Regions from separate parts of the Raoultella sp. genome, predicted to be linked through region 2. Evidence: predicted binding sites of a transcription regulator. Region 2 holds the regulator's gene; each other region holds the start of a gene.
What was found. Region 2 encodes CRP, which controls carbon source genes, mostly activating them, when cyclic AMP is high. Its sites were predicted from a motif close to ATGTGANNNNNNTCACAT; they were not measured.
Positions count from the first base shown of each region.

Region 1 (6,709 bases), on a different contig from region 2:
GATGGCGAACTACTTCCTGCAGGGCGATCCCTATAAAGGTATGGTGCACTTTACCCGCTTCTTCCTTAACACTCTTCTTGGGATGGGCGGCCTGGTTGATGTCGCTGGAATGGCGAACCCGAAACTGCAGCGTGTTGAACCGCATCGCTTTGGTAGCACCCTGGGCCACTATGGCGTGGGTTACGGCCCTTATGTGCAACTGCCGTTCTATGGCAGCTTTACGCTGCGTGATGAAGGTGGTGATATGGCTGATGGTCTTTATCCGGTGCTTTCCTGGCTGACCTGGCCGATGTCCATCGGTAAGTGGGCGGTTGAAGGGGTTGAGACCCGTGCCCAGTTACTGGATTCCGACGGCCTGCTGCGCCAGTCTTCCGACCCGTATATCATGGTTCGCGAAGCCTACTTCCAGCGTCATGACTTTATTGCCAACGGCGGTAAACTCACGCCGGCTGAGAACCCTAATGCTCAGGCGATTCAGGGCGATCTGAAAGATATCGACTCGCAGTAAACAAAATTAAAGATGACAACAAAAAAGGGTGAACTCGCGTTCCCCCTTTTTTTATACTGCCAGATCTATCAGAAGCGGTAGTTGAAGTTCGCGCCGTACAGCCAGGCTTTGCCTTCAGAACGGAAGGTGTAAGGACCTTCTTTAATTTCTACATGCTGACCGTGCATGTATGAAACACCCACATCAACCGAAGCATCTTTGTTGAAGGCATAGGTGGTCCCCGCGCTCAGCCACAGACGATCCTGATCCGGGATGGAGATAGAACGAGTGGCAGCAGGTACCGGGCTATCATCGAAGGCGATACCGGTACGGAAGGTCCAGTTATCGTCGTAGTAATAGGTGGTGCCCAGCGCGATGCGGTAGGCGTCCTTAAAGCTCTCGTCTTTATAGAACAGTGTTTGGCCGTTGCTGCCGGTCGCTTTCAGCTCCTGGAACTGGCTCCAACTGGTATAAGCAAGGCTATAGTGCACGGCCCATTTTGGCGCCACGCGGTTGTAACCTGACACTTCCCACATTTCTGGCAGGTTCAGCGTCAGAGAGCCCGGGATTGTCGAACCGCCGGTTGGGTAAGGGAAGCCCGGCACAGCCGTATTCATATTGCTACGATAATCACCGTCGAAATCGATTTTAACTTCAGACCGGTAGGTTAGGCCGTAGCGGTTGTTTTTGTCCACTTCATACAGAATGCCCGCGTTCCAGCCAAATCCCCACTTATCACCTTTCAAGCGAGCAATCTGTTGATCCGCTGGAATCGCTGCGAGCTGCTGCGCTTTGGCAATCGCTGCTGGCCGCGCAGCAGCTGGTAAATTAGGCACCTGCTGCATAATCTGGCCCGCAGCGAGCATACCAGCATCACCAGCATAACGTTCAATTTTCGCCTTGGCGTAGATCGCATCAAAGCCAAGACCAAAACTCCAGTGGTCGTTAAGGCGATAAGCACCGCTCAGGTTCAGGTTGACAGTTGTCAAATCTGTTTGGCCGCCCATGGTCCCGGCAGCATAATCGTCGGCGTACTCGGTAGCCAGACCGTAGTTAGAAGTAATTGAAGCCCCCCAACCAAACTGATCGTTAATCGGGGCAACGTAATGTAAATTCGGCACCCAGGCGGTGGGGGCAATATTGTCAGCATTCAGACTTTTGCCAGATGGCGACTTGCCAGAAATATTCACATCGGGATCAATAAATATCGCACCGGCGGACATTGTCGGGCGATCGAACATCATAATCAATGCGGGGTTACGGCTGACATTGCCCGCGTCGTCAGCAATCGCACCTTCACCGGAATAGGCGCGGCCGAGACCTGATGAAGAGAATTCATTTAACTGAAAGCCTGCTGACCAGGCCTGTGTTGAAACAAGTGCTACAGCCACTGCGAGGGCAGATTGGGTAAAGCGGGTTTTCTGGCTCATGCCCATAACCTCATTGAGTTATTTTTATTTAAACTATGTTACATGCCGTAACAGAAGCGCGAAGTGTAGGGTCTGCTTTACGACAGAGAAATCAGACCAGTGCGCTGAGTATAGGTCTGACCAGATGAGATGTTGCAAGTTTGTTTATGAAGTTTTTCAATTGTGATACGAAAAAAGAGATCCAGTTAGCAAAAATACCCTCGTTCGCCTTATCTAAACAGGGCGTTTTTTGTTTTGGATCATTTTTAAGTGTGATTTCGGTCACTTAGGACCTTTGTCGCCATTAACGACTGGAGGCCGGGAAGCGCCGCGCGTAAAATAACCTCATTATTTGTCTGGCACCTTGAGTGCATATACAGAGGAAATCTACGATGAGTAAATGTAGTGCTGATGAAACCCCGGTTTGCTGCTGTATGGATGTTGGCACCATTATGGACAACACTGATTGCACCGCCTCTTACAGCCGGGTTTTTGCCCATCGCGCCGAAGCGGAACAAACTCTCGCCGCGTTGACTGAGAGAGCACGTGGCGTGGAATCTGAACCGTGCAAAATTACCCCGACCTTTCGCGACGTTGAAGGCGGTGTACAGATGGATATCGATTTTGTCTTCTGTTGTGAAGCCGAAACGCTCATTTTCCAACTCGGTCTGCGTTAATTTCTCCTCAACGCCCCTCCCGTCAGGGGCGTTATCTTCTCCTTCCTGTGTGTTTTGGCTCCCACTTTTTCTCTTCGCCGATTGGCTTAATGTAAAAAATTAGTTAAAACTGATATCAGGTCAGACCACTTGGTTTTATCGGTTAACAGGGGAAAGTCATGAGTCAGGCATTACCGCTTGTCACCCGCCAGGGCGATCGCATTGCCATTGTCAGCGGTTTACGTACGCCGTTTGCCCGTCAGGCCACGGTATTTCACGGTGTTCCCGCCGTTGATTTGGGGAAAATGGTTATCAGCGAAATGCTGGCTCGTAGCGATATCCCCCCGGAAATGATTGAGCAGTTGGTATTTGGCCAGGTGGTGCAGATGCCCGAAGCACCCAATATTGCGCGCGAAATTGTGCTTGGCACCGGCATGAGCGTACATACCGATGCTTACAGCGTAAGTCGGGCCTGCGCCACCAGTTTTCAGGCTGTCGCCAACGTCGCGGAGAGTCTGATGGCGGGAACGATCCGCGTAGGCATTGCCGGCGGGGCCGACTCTTCATCCGTTCTGCCTATCGGCGTCAGTAAAAAGCTGGCCCACACGCTGGTGGATGCCAATAAAGCGCGCACTCTCGGGCAGCGTCTGAAGCTTTTCTCCCGTTTACGGCTTCGCGATCTTTTACCGGTACCGCCTGCGGTGGCTGAATATTCGACCGGGCTACGGATGGGGGATACCGCAGAGCAAATGGCAAAAACATGGGGGATTACCCGCGAGCAGCAGGACGCGCTGGCGCACCGTTCGCACCAGCTGGCGGCGAAAGCCTGGGAAGAAGGGAAGCTGGCCTCTGAGGTGATGACCGCGTATGTGCCGCCGTTCCGTGAGCCGCTGGAAAACGACAACAATATTCGTAAAAATTCAACTCTGGCTGATTACCAAAAGTTACGTCCCGCTTTTGACCGCAAGCATGGTTCGGTCACTGCGGCAAACAGTACGCCGCTAACCGACGGTGCCGCAGCGGTGATCATGATGACCGAGTCTCAGGCCAAAGCGCTGGGCTTAACGCCGCTTGGCTACCTGCGTAGCTACGCCTTTACCGCCATCGATGTCCGCCAGGATATGCTGTTGGGGCCGGCGTGGTCAACGCCGCTGGCGCTGGAAAGGGCGGGGCTGACGCTGGCTGATTTAACGCTTATCGATATGCATGAGGCTTTTGCCGCGCAGACGTTGGCAAATCTTCAGTGCCTGGCCAGCGACCGCTTTGCCCGTGACGTTCTCGGGCGCTCGCAGGCGACCGGAGAAGTCGATGAAAGTAAATTCAATGTTCTCGGTGGTTCCATTGCTTACGGACATCCTTTTGCCGCTACCGGCGCGAGGATGATTACCCAGACGCTGCATGAACTGCGGCGCAGGGGGGGTGGATTTGGCCTGGTTACCGCCTGCGCGGCGGGTGGCCTCGGCACGGCGATGATTCTGGAGGCGGAATAATGGACATGGCATCGGCTTTTACCCTTGATATTCGTCCAGACAACGTTGCCGTCATCACCATCGATTCTCCCGGTGAAAAGATGAATACCCTGAAGGCTGAATTTGGCCAGCAGGTGCGGGCGATCGTGCGACAGATTCGTGATAATAAATCCCTCCGCGGCGTCGTGCTGATTTCCGCAAAGCCGGACAATTTTATCGCCGGCGCGGATATCAATATGATTGCCAGGTGTGCCACTGCTCAGGAAGCGGAAGCGCTCGCCCGCCAGGGGCAACAAATTATGGCCGAGATCCATGGGCTGGCGATTCCGGTGATTGCCGCTATCCACGGCGCCTGCCTGGGCGGTGGCCTTGAGCTGGCGCTGGCCTGTCATGGACGAGTCTGCAGCGATGATGATAAAACACGTCTGGGTTTGCCAGAGGTCCAGTTGGGGCTGCTGCCGGGCTCTGGCGGTACCCAGAGACTACCCCGACTGATCGGTGTCAGCAGTGCCCTGGAGATGATTCTGACCGGCAAGCAGCTTCGTGCGCGTCAGGCGTTAAAAGCGGGGCTGGTGGATGAGGTGGTTCCGCAATCGATTATGCTGCAGACGGCGGTGGAACTGGCGCTGAAAGGACGGCCGACGAGCCGCAGTATGCCGATTCGCGAGCGCGTGCTTGCCGGGGCGCTGGGCCGCAGCCTGTTGTTTCGGCTGGTGGCGAAAAAGACCCAACAGAAAACCCAAGGCAACTATCCTGCTGCCGGGCGTATTCTGCAGGTGATTGAAAATGGATTGGCCCACGGTTGTAGCAGCGGCTACGCCGAGGAAGCGCGGGCCTTCGGTGAGCTGGTGATGACGCCGCAATCCCAGGCATTAAGATCGATATTTTTTGCCAGTACCGATCTGAAGAAAGATTGCGGCGCCGATGCGCAGGCTGGGCCGCTGAATCGCATCGGCGTTCTCGGCGGTGGTCTGATGGGCGGTGGAATTGCTTATGTTACCGCCTGTAAAGGCGGGCTTCCGGTGCGTATCAAAGATATTCAGGCCCGGGGAATTAACCATGTGCTGAAATACAGCTGGGATCTGCTGAATAAGCAGGTTCGCCGTCGCTATCTGCGGGCCAGCGAGCGGGATCGTCAGCTGGCGCTGATTTCCGGTACCACGGATTATCAGGGGTTTGCCCGTCGCGATGTGGTGATCGAGGCGGTCTTCGAGGATTTAGCCCTTAAACAGCGGATGGTGGCCGAGATCGAAGCACACTGCAGCCCGCAGACGATCTTTGCTTCCAATACCTCTTCGCTACCCATCGGCGACATTGCGGCGCAGGCCAGTCGACCAGGGCAGGTGATTGGCCTGCATTTCTTCAGCCCGGTAGAGAAAATGCCGCTGGTTGAAGTGATCCCTCATCAGCATACCGATCCGCAGACGATTGCGACGATCGTGAAGCTGGCCAAAATGCAGGGGAAAACGCCGATCGTTGTGGCGGACACCGCGGGTTTCTACGTTAACCGTATCCTGGCACCCTACATCAACGAAGCGATGCGTCTGCTCATGGAAGGCGAGCCCATCGAGCATATCGATAAATCATTGGTGAGGTTCGGTTTTCCTGTTGGGCCGATTCAACTGCTGGATGAAGTCGGAATTGATACCGGGACCAAAATTCTGCCGGTACTGGAGGCCGCGTGGGGAGAACGTTTTAGCCCGCCTGCAAACATCATTGATGCGATCTTGAATGACGATCGCAAAGGTAGAAAAAATAGCCGCGGTTTCTATCTTTATGAGACAAAAGGGCGTACAAGCAAAAAACGGCCTGATGCTGCGGTCTATTCGCTGCTGGGCGTTTCTGCGCCGCAGGTGCGCTTATCCGCACAGCAGATAGCCGAGCGTTGTGTGATGATGATGCTTAACGAAGCCGCACGCTGCTTCGATGAGCAGGTCATCCGCGGTGCTCGCGATGGCGACATTGGCGCCGTGTTTGGTATTGGCTTCCCGCCGTTTCTTGGCGGCCCGTTCCGTTATATGGATAAGCTCGGGGCGGGTGAAGTTGTTGCCATCTTGCAACGTCTGGCCGCTCAGTACGGCCCACGGTTTACCCCATGCGAAAATTTATTACGCATGGCCGGGCAGGGGGCAACCTTTTGGCCCGCAGCTGAACGGATGACCTAAGTTCTGGTCAAAGAAGATAAATCCGGCGATGAATGACGCTGTTGGCTGGCTGTTTTGTAAACAATCATTGACTATACTTACGCCATTGAGGTAAAAAACAGCGTTTCATTCGTTGGATGGATCAGGCACAATGCCCGGCCACCGGGTCGACTGCGTGCTATCTACGCAGGTAAGACTGCGGTGCTTCTGGTTAACAAAAGCGGTGCAATATGCAAGTTTTTATCATGCGTCACGGCGACGCTGCCCTCGATGCAGCCAGTGACTCGGTTCGTCCCTTAACCGTTTGTGGTTGTGATGAGTCCCGTCAGATGGCAACCTGGCTGAAAGGTCAGAAAGTGGATATTGAACGGGTTCTTGTCAGTCCTTACCTGCGTGCTGAACAGACGTTGGATGTGGTAAGAGAGTGTATGGACCTGCCCGAAAATGTCGACGTGATGCCGGAGCTCACGCCGTGTGGCGATGTTGGCATGGTCAGTGCCTGGCTTCAGACGCTGGCCAATGAAGGCGTTTCAACGGTGCTGGT
Region 1 covers NZ_JBCNNS010000085.1:5,584-12,292, reverse strand. Annotated here, with positions in the region: gene mlaA (phospholipid-binding lipoprotein MlaA) at 1-508, shown strand, start outside; gene fadL (long-chain fatty acid transporter FadL) at 577-1,917, opposite strand; gene ACZAHD_RS15170 (YfcZ/YiiS family protein) at 2,289-2,573, shown strand; gene fadI (acetyl-CoA C-acyltransferase FadI) at 2,732-4,042, shown strand; gene fadJ (fatty acid oxidation complex subunit alpha FadJ) at 4,042-6,186, shown strand; gene sixA (phosphohistidine phosphatase SixA) at 6,396-6,709, shown strand, end outside.
Region 1: ACZAHD_RS15170 (YfcZ/YiiS family protein) is a predicted target of CRP. The motif match lies at 2,167-2,184, and genes of this name have one in related genera.

Region 2 (6,709 bases):
AAAGGTAGCCGCGTATGGGATCAGCAGGGCAAAGAGTACGTTGATTTCGCGGGCGGGATTGCGGTGACGGCGTTAGGTCATTGTCATCCGTCTCTGGTCGCGGCGCTGCATGAGCAGGGCGAAACCTTGTGGCATACCAGCAACGTCTTTACCAACGAGCCTGCGCTGCATCTGGGTCGCAAGCTGGTGGACGCCACCTTCGCCGAGCGTGTGGTGTTCATGAACTCGGGCACCGAAGCGAATGAAACGGCGTTCAAGCTGGCGCGCCACTATACAATTACCCGTCACAGCCCGTATAAGACCAAAATCATCGCCTTCCACAATGCCTTCCACGGCCGTTCGCTGTTCACGGTATCGGTGGGCGGGCAGCCAAAATATTCTGACGGTTTCGGCCCGAAACCGGCAGACATTATCCACGTGCCGTTTAACGATCTGCATGCGGTTAAAGCGGTAATGGACGATCATACTTGTGCGGTGGTCGTAGAGCCGATTCAGGGAGAAGGCGGAGTGATGGCGGCGACGCCGGAGTTTCTGAAAGGACTACGCGAACTGTGCGATGAGCATCAGGCGCTGCTGGTCTTTGATGAAGTTCAGTGTGGAATGGGGCGGACCGGTTCTCTGTTTGCATACATGCACTACGGCGTGACGCCGGATATTCTTACCAGTGCCAAAGCGCTGGGCGGTGGCTTCCCGATCAGCGCTGTACTGACCACCAACGATATTGCCAGCGCATTCCACGCCGGTTCCCACGGTTCGACCTACGGCGGTAACCCTCTGGCCTGCGCCGTTGCCGGGGCAGCATTTGATCTGATCAATACCCCGGAGGTGCTGGAGGGAGTGAATGCGAAGCGCGCGCTGTTTGTACAGCATCTCCAGCAAATTGACGCGCAGTTTGACCTGTTCAGCGATATCCGCGGTATGGGGCTGTTGATTGGCGCGGAGCTGAAGCCGCAGCATAAAGGCCGGGCTCGCGATTTTCTTTATTCCGCGGCAGATGCGGGGGTGATGGTGCTTAATGCCGGGCCGGATGTAATGCGCTTTGTACCTTCGCTGGTTATTGAAGAGAAGGATATTGCCGAAGGCATGGCTCGCTTTGCGCAGGCGGTACAGCAGGTGCTTAGCGCTTAATTGCGCGTAACCAGATGCCGTGATGCGGGCGCTGACGCCATGCCACCGAGGAGATGGTGTGCATGGTGTTCAGATGATCAAGGATCCGCTGCAGATGTTGCTCCATCGTACTTAACGGGCCACGGCTCACCTCCACATCCTGCGACTCCATAATATTCACATCGCCAGCGCTGCCGGGACCGTCGGTATCCAGCCGCTGCTGGCAACGCTGGAGCGCAACCTCACAAGATTCCAGATAGCGTCGGGCCAGTTCCGGCGTTAGCATCGTATGCTCGCGGGCCAGCGTGGTCATCGCGTTGATATGCTCAACAATAAACTGGCTGTGGGTGACCCATAGCTTCATATCATCAAGATAATGTGTGTTAAACCCGGGTTCCTGCATGGCCTGATTCAGCGAGTTATACAGTGAGTTATGTGCCTGGTTGACACGCATCCGGCGATAGGCCAGCGCCGGGGCTTGATGATCGTCGCTGAGAATCAGCCTGATCGCCTCCTGATCGGCTTCCAGCGCGTCGTGAGCATTCTTGCGCAGTAGCCCGCTTTGCCATTGCGGCCATAGCCAGACCATACCGCCAAACGCAATAAGGCAGCCAATAAGCGTATCGATAAGTCTGGCGACAATATACTGCTCGCCATTTAGCGTCAGAAGCTGCAGGGTATACACCGCCGTCACGGTAAAGCCAACCATCGCCCAGCCGTAATGTTTGCGAATAATCAGGTAACTCAGCAGCGTGACGACCAGCATCGCCGAGAGTGTATAACCCTCCGGGACGTGAAAGTGCAATGCCAGGCCGGCGATGGCCAGACCGGCAAGAGTCCCTGCCGCCCGATGGACAATACGTACCCGTGTCGCGCCGTAGCCGTTTTGGGTCACAAAAAGCACCGTCATCAGGATCCAGTAAGGCTTGGGTAGGTTCAGGGTGCTTCCCATCAGGCTCGCGGCCGTTAACATCACGCAGATACGTGCGGCGTTACGTAACGCCGGCGATTTCCACGAGAGATAGTTCTTTAGCGCGGGCAGCAACGGCAGACGGCGCTCTTTATCCGCCATCAGATCGCGAGCATACAGCGGGCGCTGGGTGCGCAGTACCCGGGCTATTCGGCTGAAGTGCCAGGCGCAGAACTGCCCTACCGGGTTGTCGGGATGCTGCCAGGCAATTTTCTCTAGCGCGCCGATTTGCTTATCCATGTGGAAGCGTTGCGGATAGCGGTGGTAGAGAATGTCATCAGCCAGTACCCTCAGGCGGGCGGCAACGGTTTGTGCGTTCCAGCGGATCACCGCCTCGGCATGGCTGCGCTCAACCAGTTTTTGCACTTCTTCGGGTTGGTGCAGGCTGACGGAGATATGTTCCTGTAAATCCAGCGCCATCTGAAACGCTCGCAGCAGGCGCTTGTGGTCATTGCGCTGGTTCGCCGCCAGCATATGCATCTGCTGGTAGCATTGGGTGATCAGGTCCACCACCTTCTGCTGGCGCGTGAGCAACGGCGGCAGAGAAGTGCTGGGATCGATATGCTGGGTCAACAGGCTGTATTTGGCTTCGCAATAGTTAGCCAGCTCCCGATAGAGCAGGCTCAGCGATTCACGCAACGGCTGCTCGCGCCATAGCCAAAACCAGAACCAGTTAAACAGGCCGTACCACAGCGTCCCGAGGGCGTAGATCAGCAGGGGTTCCCAGACGGGCATGTTTCCGGCAAGGCTCAGGGTAAAGATAGCGGCAATTAACGAAGCGGGCAGAAGCCTGGCATGCAGAGAGCTGATCTCCGCCGTTACGCCGAGCAGCAGCGCCAGGCCGCTGAGGATCAAGGGCAGCGGGATATCCTGCTGAAGAAGAAGCTGGACGACCAGGCTACAGCCGGCAAACAGCGAACCGCCAATAATCAGACGTTTAAAAAAGCGTTTATGCGGTGTATCCAGACCGGCGACGTTACAGCAGGCGGGCACTAGCGAGAACAGCAGACCTTGCTGTAAGTGACCGAGGAGGAAGCCGATTGCGACAGGCAAACACAACACCAGCGTTTGCCGCAGTGCATAGTTGACTTCCGGGTGGTAAATCAGCCTGCGCCACATAGAGGGGAAACAAAAACGGCGTATTGCGGGCGCAACACGCCGTTTCATCGACTTAACGCGTACCGTATACGACGATAGTTTTGCCGTGTGCGGAGATCAGGTTCTGATCTTCCAGCATCTTCAGGATACGGCCAACGGTTTCGCGGGAACAACCCACGATCTGACCGATTTCCTGGCGGGTAATTTTAATTTGCATACCATCAGGATGGGTCATCGCATCCGGCTGTTTTGCCAGGTTCAACAACGTCTGAGCGATGCGCCCGGTGACGTCGAGGAAGGCAAGGTTACCCACTTTTTCTGAGGTCACCTGCAGACGGCGAGCCATCTGCGATGACAAGCGCATCAGGATATCCGGGTTAACCTGAATGAGCTGACGGAATTTTTTGTAGGAGATTTCGGCCACTTCACATGCGGTTTTCGCACGTACCCAGGCGCTACGCTCCTGGCCTTCTTCAAACAAGCCTAATTCACCGATGAAATCGCCCTGGTTGAGGTAAGAGAGGATCATCTCTTTACCTTCTTCATCCTTGATGAGCACAGCCACAGAGCCTTTGACGATGTAGTACAACGTTTCTGCTTTTTCACCCTGGTGGATCAGCGTGCTTTTAGATGGGTACTTATGAATGTGGCAATGAGACAAGAACCATTCGAGGGTAGGGTCTGTTTGCGGTTTGCCAAGCACCATGCGCGGTTATCCTCTGTTATAAGCTATCTCCGGGTGCCGACACTACACGGCATCCGGGCATGCAATCGTATTGTTTCCCTATGCCTGGGAAACGGGCTGGTGATTTTTCTTCAGCCTGTAATGTGAACTCCTCTGCATACATGCAGTACATCAATGTAATACTGTAGCATCCTGACTGTTTTAGCATAGCTTTTGCCGCATGTCTCCTGGTGTCTCGCTTCAGCATGATGCAGGTCGCCTTCCGTTGCGAGAATTGTTATGTACGCGTAATCTGTCAGGAAAATTGCAACCTTGGAGTTAAATTTTATGCAAGCTCGTGTGAAATGGGTTGAAGGGTTAACCTTCATCGGAGAGTCCGCATCAGGTCACCAGATTCTGATGGACGGCAACTCCGGAGATAAAGCGCCAAGCCCAATGGAGATGGTGCTGATGGCGGCGGGCGGATGCAGCGCGATCGATGTCGTGTCTATTTTGCAGAAAGGTCGCCACGACGTGACTAACTGTGAAGTCAAGCTGACGTCTGAACGTCGGGAAGAGGCGCCGCGCCTGTTTACCCATATCAATATGCATTTTATCGTGACTGGCAAGGAGCTGAAAGAGGCTGCCGTTTCCCGCGCGGTGGATCTGTCGGCGGAGAAATACTGCTCGGTGGCACTGATGCTGCAAAAAGCGGTGAATATCACCCACTCATTTGAGGTAGTGGAGGCGTAATGCCCAGATACCCGGTGGCACGCTGCTTACCGGGTTGACACCGCTCGTCGCGCCACCCGGTCATTTAAATCGCTTTACCTTCCATCAAGCGCTCCACCAGCGGCGTCATGATGAGCTCCATCGCCAGCCCCATTTTCCCGCCCGGCACCACCAGCGTATTGATATGCGAGATAAACGAGCCCTGCAGCATCGCCAGCAGCCAGGGAAAATCGATATCCCGCAGGTTGCGGAAGTGGATCACCACAAAGCTTTCATCCAATGACGGGATGCCCTTTGCGGCAAACGGGTTGGAGGTGTCGACAGTGGGGACGCGCTGGAAGTTGATATGGGTACGCGAAAACTGCGGCGTGATGAAATTGATATAGTCTTCCATTGAACGGACAACGGAATCCATCACCGCTTCACGAGAGTGGCCTCGTTCGCTGGTATCGCGGATGAGCTTCTGAATCCATTCCAGGTTGACGATAGGCACCACGCCGACCAGCAGGTCGACATTCTGCGCGACGTTATATTGCGGCGTGACAACCCCGCCGTGCAGCCCTTCATAAAACAGGACATCGGTCGGCTCCGGTAGCGGTTGCCACGGCGTGAAGGTGCCCGGCACCTGATTCCACGGCACCGCTTCATCATAGGTATGCAGATATTTGCGCGACTGGCCGCTACCGTTACGCCCATACTCAAGGAAGGTGTTTTCCAGCAGTCCGAAGTCGTTGGCTTCCGGGCCGAAGTAGCTGATGTGTTTTCCCTGATCGCGCGCTTTGCGGATCGCCATGTCCATTTCCGGGCGGGTATATCGATGGAAGCTGTCGCCTTCCACCTCAGCAGCACGCAGGTTTAGCTGAGCGAAAATTTTACGAAAGGCGAGGCTGGTGGTCGTGGTTCCCGCGCCGCTGGAGCCCGTGACGGCAATCACCGGATGTTTGGCAGACATAACAACTCCCAGAGTAAACGATGTGTGGCGCCGCCTTAGCCGTGAAACTGCTTGCGGGGCATGATGTTGACCGTCTCGTGCAGTTCTGACCACACCAGTACGGCTTCTCCGCTTTTCAATTGTTGTTTGACGTCGGCGACTTTATCCGCCAGCGAGCGTTCATGTTCACCATAATCGGTGCCTTCACGCAACACAAAGCTTTCGATTAGGTTATCCAGCGTTTCGGGATCCAAATCGTGCCAGGGAATCATCATTTTTGTGCTCCTAACCAACGGGTTAACCAGTCCGGAATACGCCTTTCCAGCCACATTTCTGGCTTGCGCAGCGTACCGCCGACGAACCCGACGTGTCCGCCATTTTCTGTCAACTGATACTCGACGTTTGCCGGGAGCTGTTCTTGCGGCGGAATGGAGTGGTGGTCCATAAAAGGATCGTCCTTCGCATGAATGATCAGCGTCGGTTTAGTAATGTCGCTGAGTCGCGGCATGGCGCTGCACTGGCGATAGTAGTCGAGTGCATCCGCAAACCCGTGAATCCTGGCAGTGATCATATCGTCAAATTCGCGGATGCGGCGCATGCCTTTGAGCTGGCGCAGATCGACCGGGAGCGAACCGGGATAGGCTTTCAGCTTACGCGCAGCGTTGGCCTTTAACAGATTGAGCAGATATCGTTGATAGACCCGGGAAAAGCCCTTGTCCATATGATAGCTGCAGGCTTCGAGCATGAACGGGGCCGAGACGATAACCGCAGCATCCAGCGGGACATTATCGCCTTCTTTGGCCAGCAGGCAGCCCAGCATATTCCCGCCCAGCGAATAGCCGACGGCGGCGGTTGGCGCCGCACCCCATTCGCGTTGTAGCCAGTGCAGGAACCAGCTGCCATCTTCGGTTTCACCCGAGTGATAGATGCGGTTATTACGGTTGGGTTCGCCGCTACAGCCGCGGAAATGCATTACCACGCCCAGCCAGCCGCGCTGCATGGCCGCATGGATAAGACCGTGAGCATAGGGGCTGTGCAGGCTGCCCTCCAGTCCGTGGAACACGACCAGTCGCGGTTTGTGTTGCGCCCCGGCGGGGTCTTCACTCCACGCCAGATCGACAAAATCACCGTCCGGGAGTTCAAGGCGCTGCCAGTGCGGCGTGAATCCCAGCTTACGGCGAATCAGACGCGGCAACATGGTCTGCAG
Region 2 covers NZ_JBCNNS010000048.1:9,481-16,189, forward strand. Annotated here, with positions in the region: gene argD (bifunctional acetylornithine/succinyldiaminopimelate transaminase) at 1-1,128, shown strand, start outside; gene ACZAHD_RS10795 (YccS/YhfK family putative transporter) at 1,118-3,196, opposite strand; gene crp (cAMP-activated global transcriptional regulator CRP) at 3,249-3,881, opposite strand; gene ACZAHD_RS10805 (OsmC family protein) at 4,188-4,592, shown strand; gene ACZAHD_RS10810 (phosphoribulokinase) at 4,657-5,523, opposite strand; gene ACZAHD_RS10815 (YheU family protein) at 5,559-5,777, opposite strand; gene ACZAHD_RS10820 (hydrolase) at 5,774-6,709, opposite strand, start outside.

Region 3 (6,709 bases), on a different contig from region 2:
CAGTTGACTGCCAGCATGCTGGTCGATCTGCAGTCTGGTAATGACGAGCGCGGCGTTTGCGGCCTGCCGTTCACCCGTCAGTCCGATGGCGAAACCGTCTATATCCCGATGAATATCGTCGGCAACCTGTATGTGTCTAACGGTATGTCAGCGGGCAACACGGCGAACGAAGCGCGTGTTCAGGCGCTGTCTGAAGTCTTCGAGCGCCACATTAAAAACCGCATCATCGCTGAAAGCATCAGCCTGCCAGAAATTCCGGCAGAGGTCATGGCGCGTTATCCTGGTGTGGTGGAGTCCATCAATAAGCTGGAAGCCGAAGGTTTCCCGATTTTTGCTTACGATGGCTCGCTGGGCGGCAAATACCCGGTTATCTGCGTGGTGTTGTTTAACCCGACAAACGGAACCTGCTTCGCCTCTTTCGGCGCGCATCCGGACTTCGGCGTCGCCCTCGAACGTACCGTCACCGAGCTGTTGCAGGGTCGTAGCCTGAAAGATCTCGATGTCTTTACGCCGCCCACTTTCGATGACGAAGAAGTGGCCGAACATGCCAATCTTGAAACCCACTTTATTGATTCCAGCGGTCTGATCTCCTGGGATATGTTCAAACAGGATGCCGACTACCCGTTCGTCGACTGGAGCTTCTCCGGCACAACGGAAGAAGAGTTCGCTACCCTGATGGCTATCTTTAAAGAGGAAGAAAAAGAAGTTTACATCGCCGATTATGAGCACCTGAGCGTCTACGCCTGCCGCATCATCGTTCCGGGAATGTCAGACATTTACCCGGCAGAAGATCTATGGCTGGCCAATAACAGCATGGGTAGCCATCTGCGCGAAACACTTCTCTCCCTGCCGGGCAGTGAGTGGGAAAAAGAAGATTATCTAGCGCTGATCGAGCAACTGGACGATGAAGGCAATGACGACTTCACCCGCGTACGCGAGCTGCTGGGCCTGGCGACGGGCAAAGACAACGGCTGGTATACACTGCGTATTGGCGAACTGAAAGCCATGCTAGCGCTGGCCGGCGGCGATCTAGAGCAGGCGTTGATCTGGACGGAATGGACCATTGAATTCAATGCTTCTATCTTCAGTGCGGAACGCGCAAATTACTACCGCTGCCTGCAGACGCTGCTGCTGCTCAGCCAGGAAGAAGAACGTCAGCCTCTGCAGTACCTGAATGCCTTTATCCGCATGTACGGTGCTGATGCGGTAGAAGCCGCCAGCGCAGCGATGAGTGGTGAAGCACCATTCTATGGTCTGCAGGCTGTAGATAGCGATCTGCAGGCTTTCCCGGCCCATCAATCCTTACTGAAAGCCTATGAAAAATTGCAACGGGCAAAAGCGGCATTCTGGGATAAATAACGCTTCATTTTATTGAATGCCACATTATTTACGGGGTCGATAAGGACCCCGTTTTTCATCGCTAAGTAGACCCATGGCTAATTTGTAGTTGCAACGTTAATTTACAGTAATTTTTTTTACACATCTTTTTGGGATTGTTAATTTTAATAAAAAATACCCCATTTTAATTAACCGTCCGCAGTGGCCCAAAATGAAAAAAATCAACATAATTTGTAAATTTTAAAATTTATTTTTTTAATTTAAAACAAACAGTTATCATCATAACAGGCAAAAACCACACATATACAGGGCTTATAGTTCCGGTGGTATATGATCTACATCAATTTCCCTTCTATAATGCTTTGTTAGTATCTCACCGCCAACTTTTATAAAGAGAGAGTTAGTGTGAAAGCTGACAACCCTTTTGATCTTTTACTCCCTGCAGCCATGGCGAAAGTCGCCGAAGAAGCAGGTGTCTACAAAGCGACAAAGCACCCGATGAAGACGTTTTATCTGGCGATTACCGCTGGTGTTTTCATTTCCATTGCTTTTGTCTTCTATATTACGGCGACAACCGGCACTGCCGCGATGCCTTTTGGGATTGCTAAACTGATTGGGGGAATCTGCTTTTCACTCGGCCTGATTCTTTGCGTCATTTGCGGTGCCGACCTGTTTACTTCCACCGTACTTATCGTCGTGGCGAAAGCCAGCGGACGAATTACCTGGGGTCAACTGGCAAGAAACTGGCTCAACGTCTATGTTGGTAACCTGATAGGCGCACTGCTGTTTGTATTGCTGATGTGGCTATCTGGCGAGTATATGACCGCCAACGGTGCATGGGGCCTTAACGTCCTGCAAACCGCCGACCACAAAATGCACCATACATTTATTGAAGCCGTGTGTCTGGGTATCCTGGCTAACCTGATGGTCTGTCTGGCGGTGTGGATGAGCTACTCCGGCCGCAGCCTGATGGATAAAGCCATGATTATGATTTTACCCGTGGCTATGTTTGTTGCCAGCGGCTTTGAGCACAGTATCGCTAACATGTTTATGATCCCGCTGGGTATCGTAATCCGCGACTTTGCAAGCCCGGAATTCTGGACCGCTATCGGTTCTGCTCCGGAAAATTTCTCTCACCTGACCGTGATGAACTTCATTACTGATAACCTGATTCCGGTAACTATCGGGAACATTATCGGCGGTGGTTTGCTGGTTGGGTTGACATACTGGGTCATTTACCTGCGTGGCGACGACCATCACTAAGGGCCGTTTCAGGCAGTAAATAAAAAATCCACTTAAGAAGGTAGGTGTTACATGTCCGAGCTTAATGAAAAGTTAGCCATAGCCTGGGAAGGTTTCGCGAAAGGTGACTGGCAGAAAGAAGTCAACGTACGTGACTTTATCCAGAAAAACTATACCCCGTACGAAGGCGACGAATCCTTCCTGGCTGGCGCAACTGAAGCGACAACCAAGCTGTGGGACAACGTTATGGAAGGTGTTAAACAGGAAAACCGCACGCATGCGCCTGTTGACTTCGACACTGCCCTTGCGTCCACCATCACTTCTCATGACGCAGGCTACATCAACAAAGCTCTTGAGAAAATCGTTGGTCTGCAGACTGAAAAGCCTCTGAAACGTGCAATTATCCCGTTCGGCGGTATCAAAATGGTTGAAGGTTCCTGCAAAGCGTACGATCGCGAACTGGACCCGATGCTGAAAAAAATCTTCACCGAATACCGCAAAACCCATAACCAGGGTGTATTCGATGTGTACACCAAAGACATTCTGAACTGCCGTAAGTCTGGCGTTCTGACTGGTCTGCCGGATGCGTATGGCCGTGGCCGTATTATCGGTGACTACCGTCGCGTTGCGCTGTACGGTATCGACTTCCTGATGAAAGACAAATACGCACAGTTCCTGTCTCTGCAGTCTGACCTGGAAAACGGCGTAAACCTGGAAGCGACTATCCGTCTGCGTGAAGAGATCTCTGAACAGTATCGTGCTCTGGGTCAAATCAAAGAAATGGCAGCAAAATACGGCTGCGATATCTCTGGTCCGGCAACCAACGCACAGGAAGCTATCCAGTGGACCTACTTCGGCTACCTGGCCGCGGTTAAGTCTCAGAACGGTGCAGCAATGTCCTTCGGTCGCGTATCCACCTTCCTGGATGCCTACATCGAACGTGATATCAAAGCAGGCAAAATCACTGAACAAGACGCTCAGGAAATGATTGACCACCTGGTCATGAAACTGCGTATGGTTCGTTTCCTGCGTACTCCGGAATATGATGAACTGTTCTCCGGCGACCCGATCTGGGCAACGGAATCCATCGGTGGTATGGGCGTTGACGGCCGTACTCTGGTGACCAAAAACAGCTTCCGCTTCCTGAATACTCTGTACACCATGGGGCCTTCTCCGGAGCCGAACATCACCGTTCTGTGGTCTGAAAAACTGCCGCTGAACTTCAAGAAATTCGCCGCTAAAGTGTCTATCGATACCTCTTCTCTGCAGTACGAGAATGATGACCTGATGCGTCCGGACTTCAACAACGACGACTACGCTATCGCATGCTGCGTAAGCCCGATGGTGGTTGGTAAGCAAATGCAGTTCTTCGGTGCTCGCGCTAACCTCGCGAAAACCATGCTGTACGCTATCAACGGTGGCGTTGATGAAAAACTGAAAATGCAGGTTGGTCCGAAATCTGAACCGATCAAAGGCGACGTTCTGAACTTCGACGAAGTGATGGATCGTATGGATCACTTCATGGACTGGCTGGCTAAGCAGTATGTCACCGCCCTGAACATTATCCATTACATGCACGACAAATACAGCTACGAAGCTTCTCTGATGGCTCTGCACGACCGTGACGTCATTCGCACCATGGCATGCGGTATCGCTGGCCTGTCCGTTGCGGCTGACTCCCTGTCTGCCATCAAATATGCGAAAGTTAAACCGATTCGTGACGAAGACGGCCTGGCCGTTGACTTCGCAATTGAAGGTGAATACCCGCAGTTCGGTAACAACGATTCTCGCGTTGATGACATGGCAGTTGACCTGGTAGAACGTTTCATGAAGAAAATTCAGAAACTCACTACCTATCGTAACGCTATCCCGACTCAGTCCGTGCTGACCATCACCTCTAACGTGGTTTATGGTAAGAAAACAGGTAACACCCCTGACGGTCGTCGTGCTGGTGCGCCGTTCGGACCAGGTGCTAACCCGATGCACGGTCGTGACCAGAAAGGTGCTGTTGCCTCTCTGACCTCCGTGGCTAAACTGCCGTTTGCTTACGCTAAAGATGGTATTTCCTACACCTTCTCTATCGTGCCAAATGCGCTGGGTAAAGACGACGAAGTACGTAAAACCAACCTTGCAGGCCTGATGGATGGTTACTTCCACCACGAAGCGTCTATCGAAGGCGGTCAGCACCTGAACGTCAACGTCATGAACCGCGAAATGCTGCTCGACGCGATGGAAAACCCGGAAAAATATCCGCAGCTGACCATCCGTGTATCTGGCTATGCAGTGCGTTTTAACTCCCTGACGAAAGAACAGCAGCAGGACGTTATCACTCGTACCTTCACTCAGACCATGTAATGGTTGTGACTGAAATCGCGATTTAAAAAGCGTACAATAAAGGCTCCACGCAAGTGGGGCCTTTTTAACACCTCGCGTAACGACAGTCTCTTTTGCCCGCTATCTATACTGTATGGATAACAGCCAAAACAGACTTAGAGTTATCCCTTGGGTGTCATTACCGCCACCAGTTTGAACACGGACAGCGCGCAGCAAGCGGAGCGTACACATAGTACGAGAGGATTGTGAGCTCTATCCAGGTCCAAAATGGCAAGTAAAATAACCTGATGGGATTAGCTCTTAAACACAGCCGGTTTGAGCTGTGCATACACAGGCCCTGGAAGGGCCGAATCTGGAGATATCACCGCAATGTCAACTATTGGTCGTATTCACTCCTTTGAATCCTGCGGCACTGTCGATGGCCCTGGGATCCGCTTTATCACCTTCTTCCAGGGCTGCCTGATGCGCTGCCTGTATTGCCACAACCGTGACACCTGGGATACCCACGGCGGCAGCGAAGTCACCGTCGAAAGCCTGATGAAAGAGGTCGTGACATATCGCCACTTTATGAACGCTTCCGGCGGCGGCGTTACGGCATCGGGCGGCGAGGCAATTTTGCAAGCCGAGTTTGTGCGCGACTGGTTCCGCGCCTGCCACGAAGAAGGCATTCATACCTGCCTCGATACTAACGGCTTTGTCCGTCGCTACGATCCGGTTATTGACGAGCTGCTTGAAGTGACCGATCTGGTCATGCTTGACCTCAAACAGATGAATGATGAGATCCATCAGAACCTGGTTGGCGTGTCTAACCATCGTACGCTGGAGTTTGCCCGCTATTTATCGAATAAAAACATCAAAGTCTGGATTCGTTACGTGGTAGTTCCCGGCTGGTCTGACGATGATGATTCCGCGCACCGCCTCGGCGAGTTTACCCGCGATATGGGCAATGTCGAAAAAATCGAACTGCTCCCCTATCACGAATTAGGCAAACACAAATGGGTCGCGATGGGTGAAGAATACAAGCTGGATGGCGTACACCCGCCGAAGAAAGAGACGATGGAGCGGGTTAAAGGCATTCTGGAGCAGTATGGCCATAAAGTGATGTACTGAATCTGGTCCCCTTCCCAACAAAACGGCTGCCATTTCAGGCAGCCGTTTTGCTTTCTGTCGCGGAAAACAGAGGACAGGAAGCGATAGCGCGCACCCTTTTTACCATGGATAGCCTGACAACATCAGGCGTGAGCCACCGGCGTCGGATGATGGCCGGCTTTTCGCAGCAGCGTCAGCAGATAAATAAACGACACGCTGGCAATCATGATAAATAGCAGGTTGTCGGAAAAGTTCTGCATCAGCATGGCAGTGAAGGTTGGCCCGAGCAGGCTGCCGATGGTATAGCTCATCAGCAATGCCTGATTCATGGCGACCAGCTGATGGCGATCGACTTTCTCACAGGCCCAGGCCATGGCCACCGGGTACAATGTGAAGCCCGATGCGCCAAGGATAAACAGCGCCGGCGCCATTGCCGCACCGCTAAGCATCGCCAGGCATCCCAAAATCACAATAAAAACCTGAACACGCAGCACCAGCAGGCGACCATAGCGGTCGGCCATACGGCCGATCGGCCACTGGCCCAGAATGCCTGCGCTGACCATAACCGCCATCCAGAAACCAATGCCGGAGTCACTTACGCCCTGATGGTTCAACCACAGCGGCATCAATCCATACAGCGACCCGAGAACAATCCCGGAGATAATACAGCCGTTCACGCCATGGCGGGCCTGACGCAGCTTGAACA
Region 3 covers NZ_JBCNNS010000002.1:6,528-13,236, forward strand. Annotated here, with positions in the region: gene ycaO (30S ribosomal protein S12 methylthiotransferase accessory factor YcaO) at 1-1,359, shown strand, start outside; gene focA (formate transporter FocA) at 1,744-2,601, shown strand; gene pflB (formate C-acetyltransferase) at 2,653-4,935, shown strand; gene pflA (pyruvate formate lyase 1-activating protein) at 5,284-6,024, shown strand; gene ACZAHD_RS00590 (MFS transporter) at 6,147-6,709, opposite strand, start outside.
Region 3: focA (formate transporter FocA) is a predicted target of CRP. The motif match lies at 1,667-1,684, and genes of this name have one in related genera.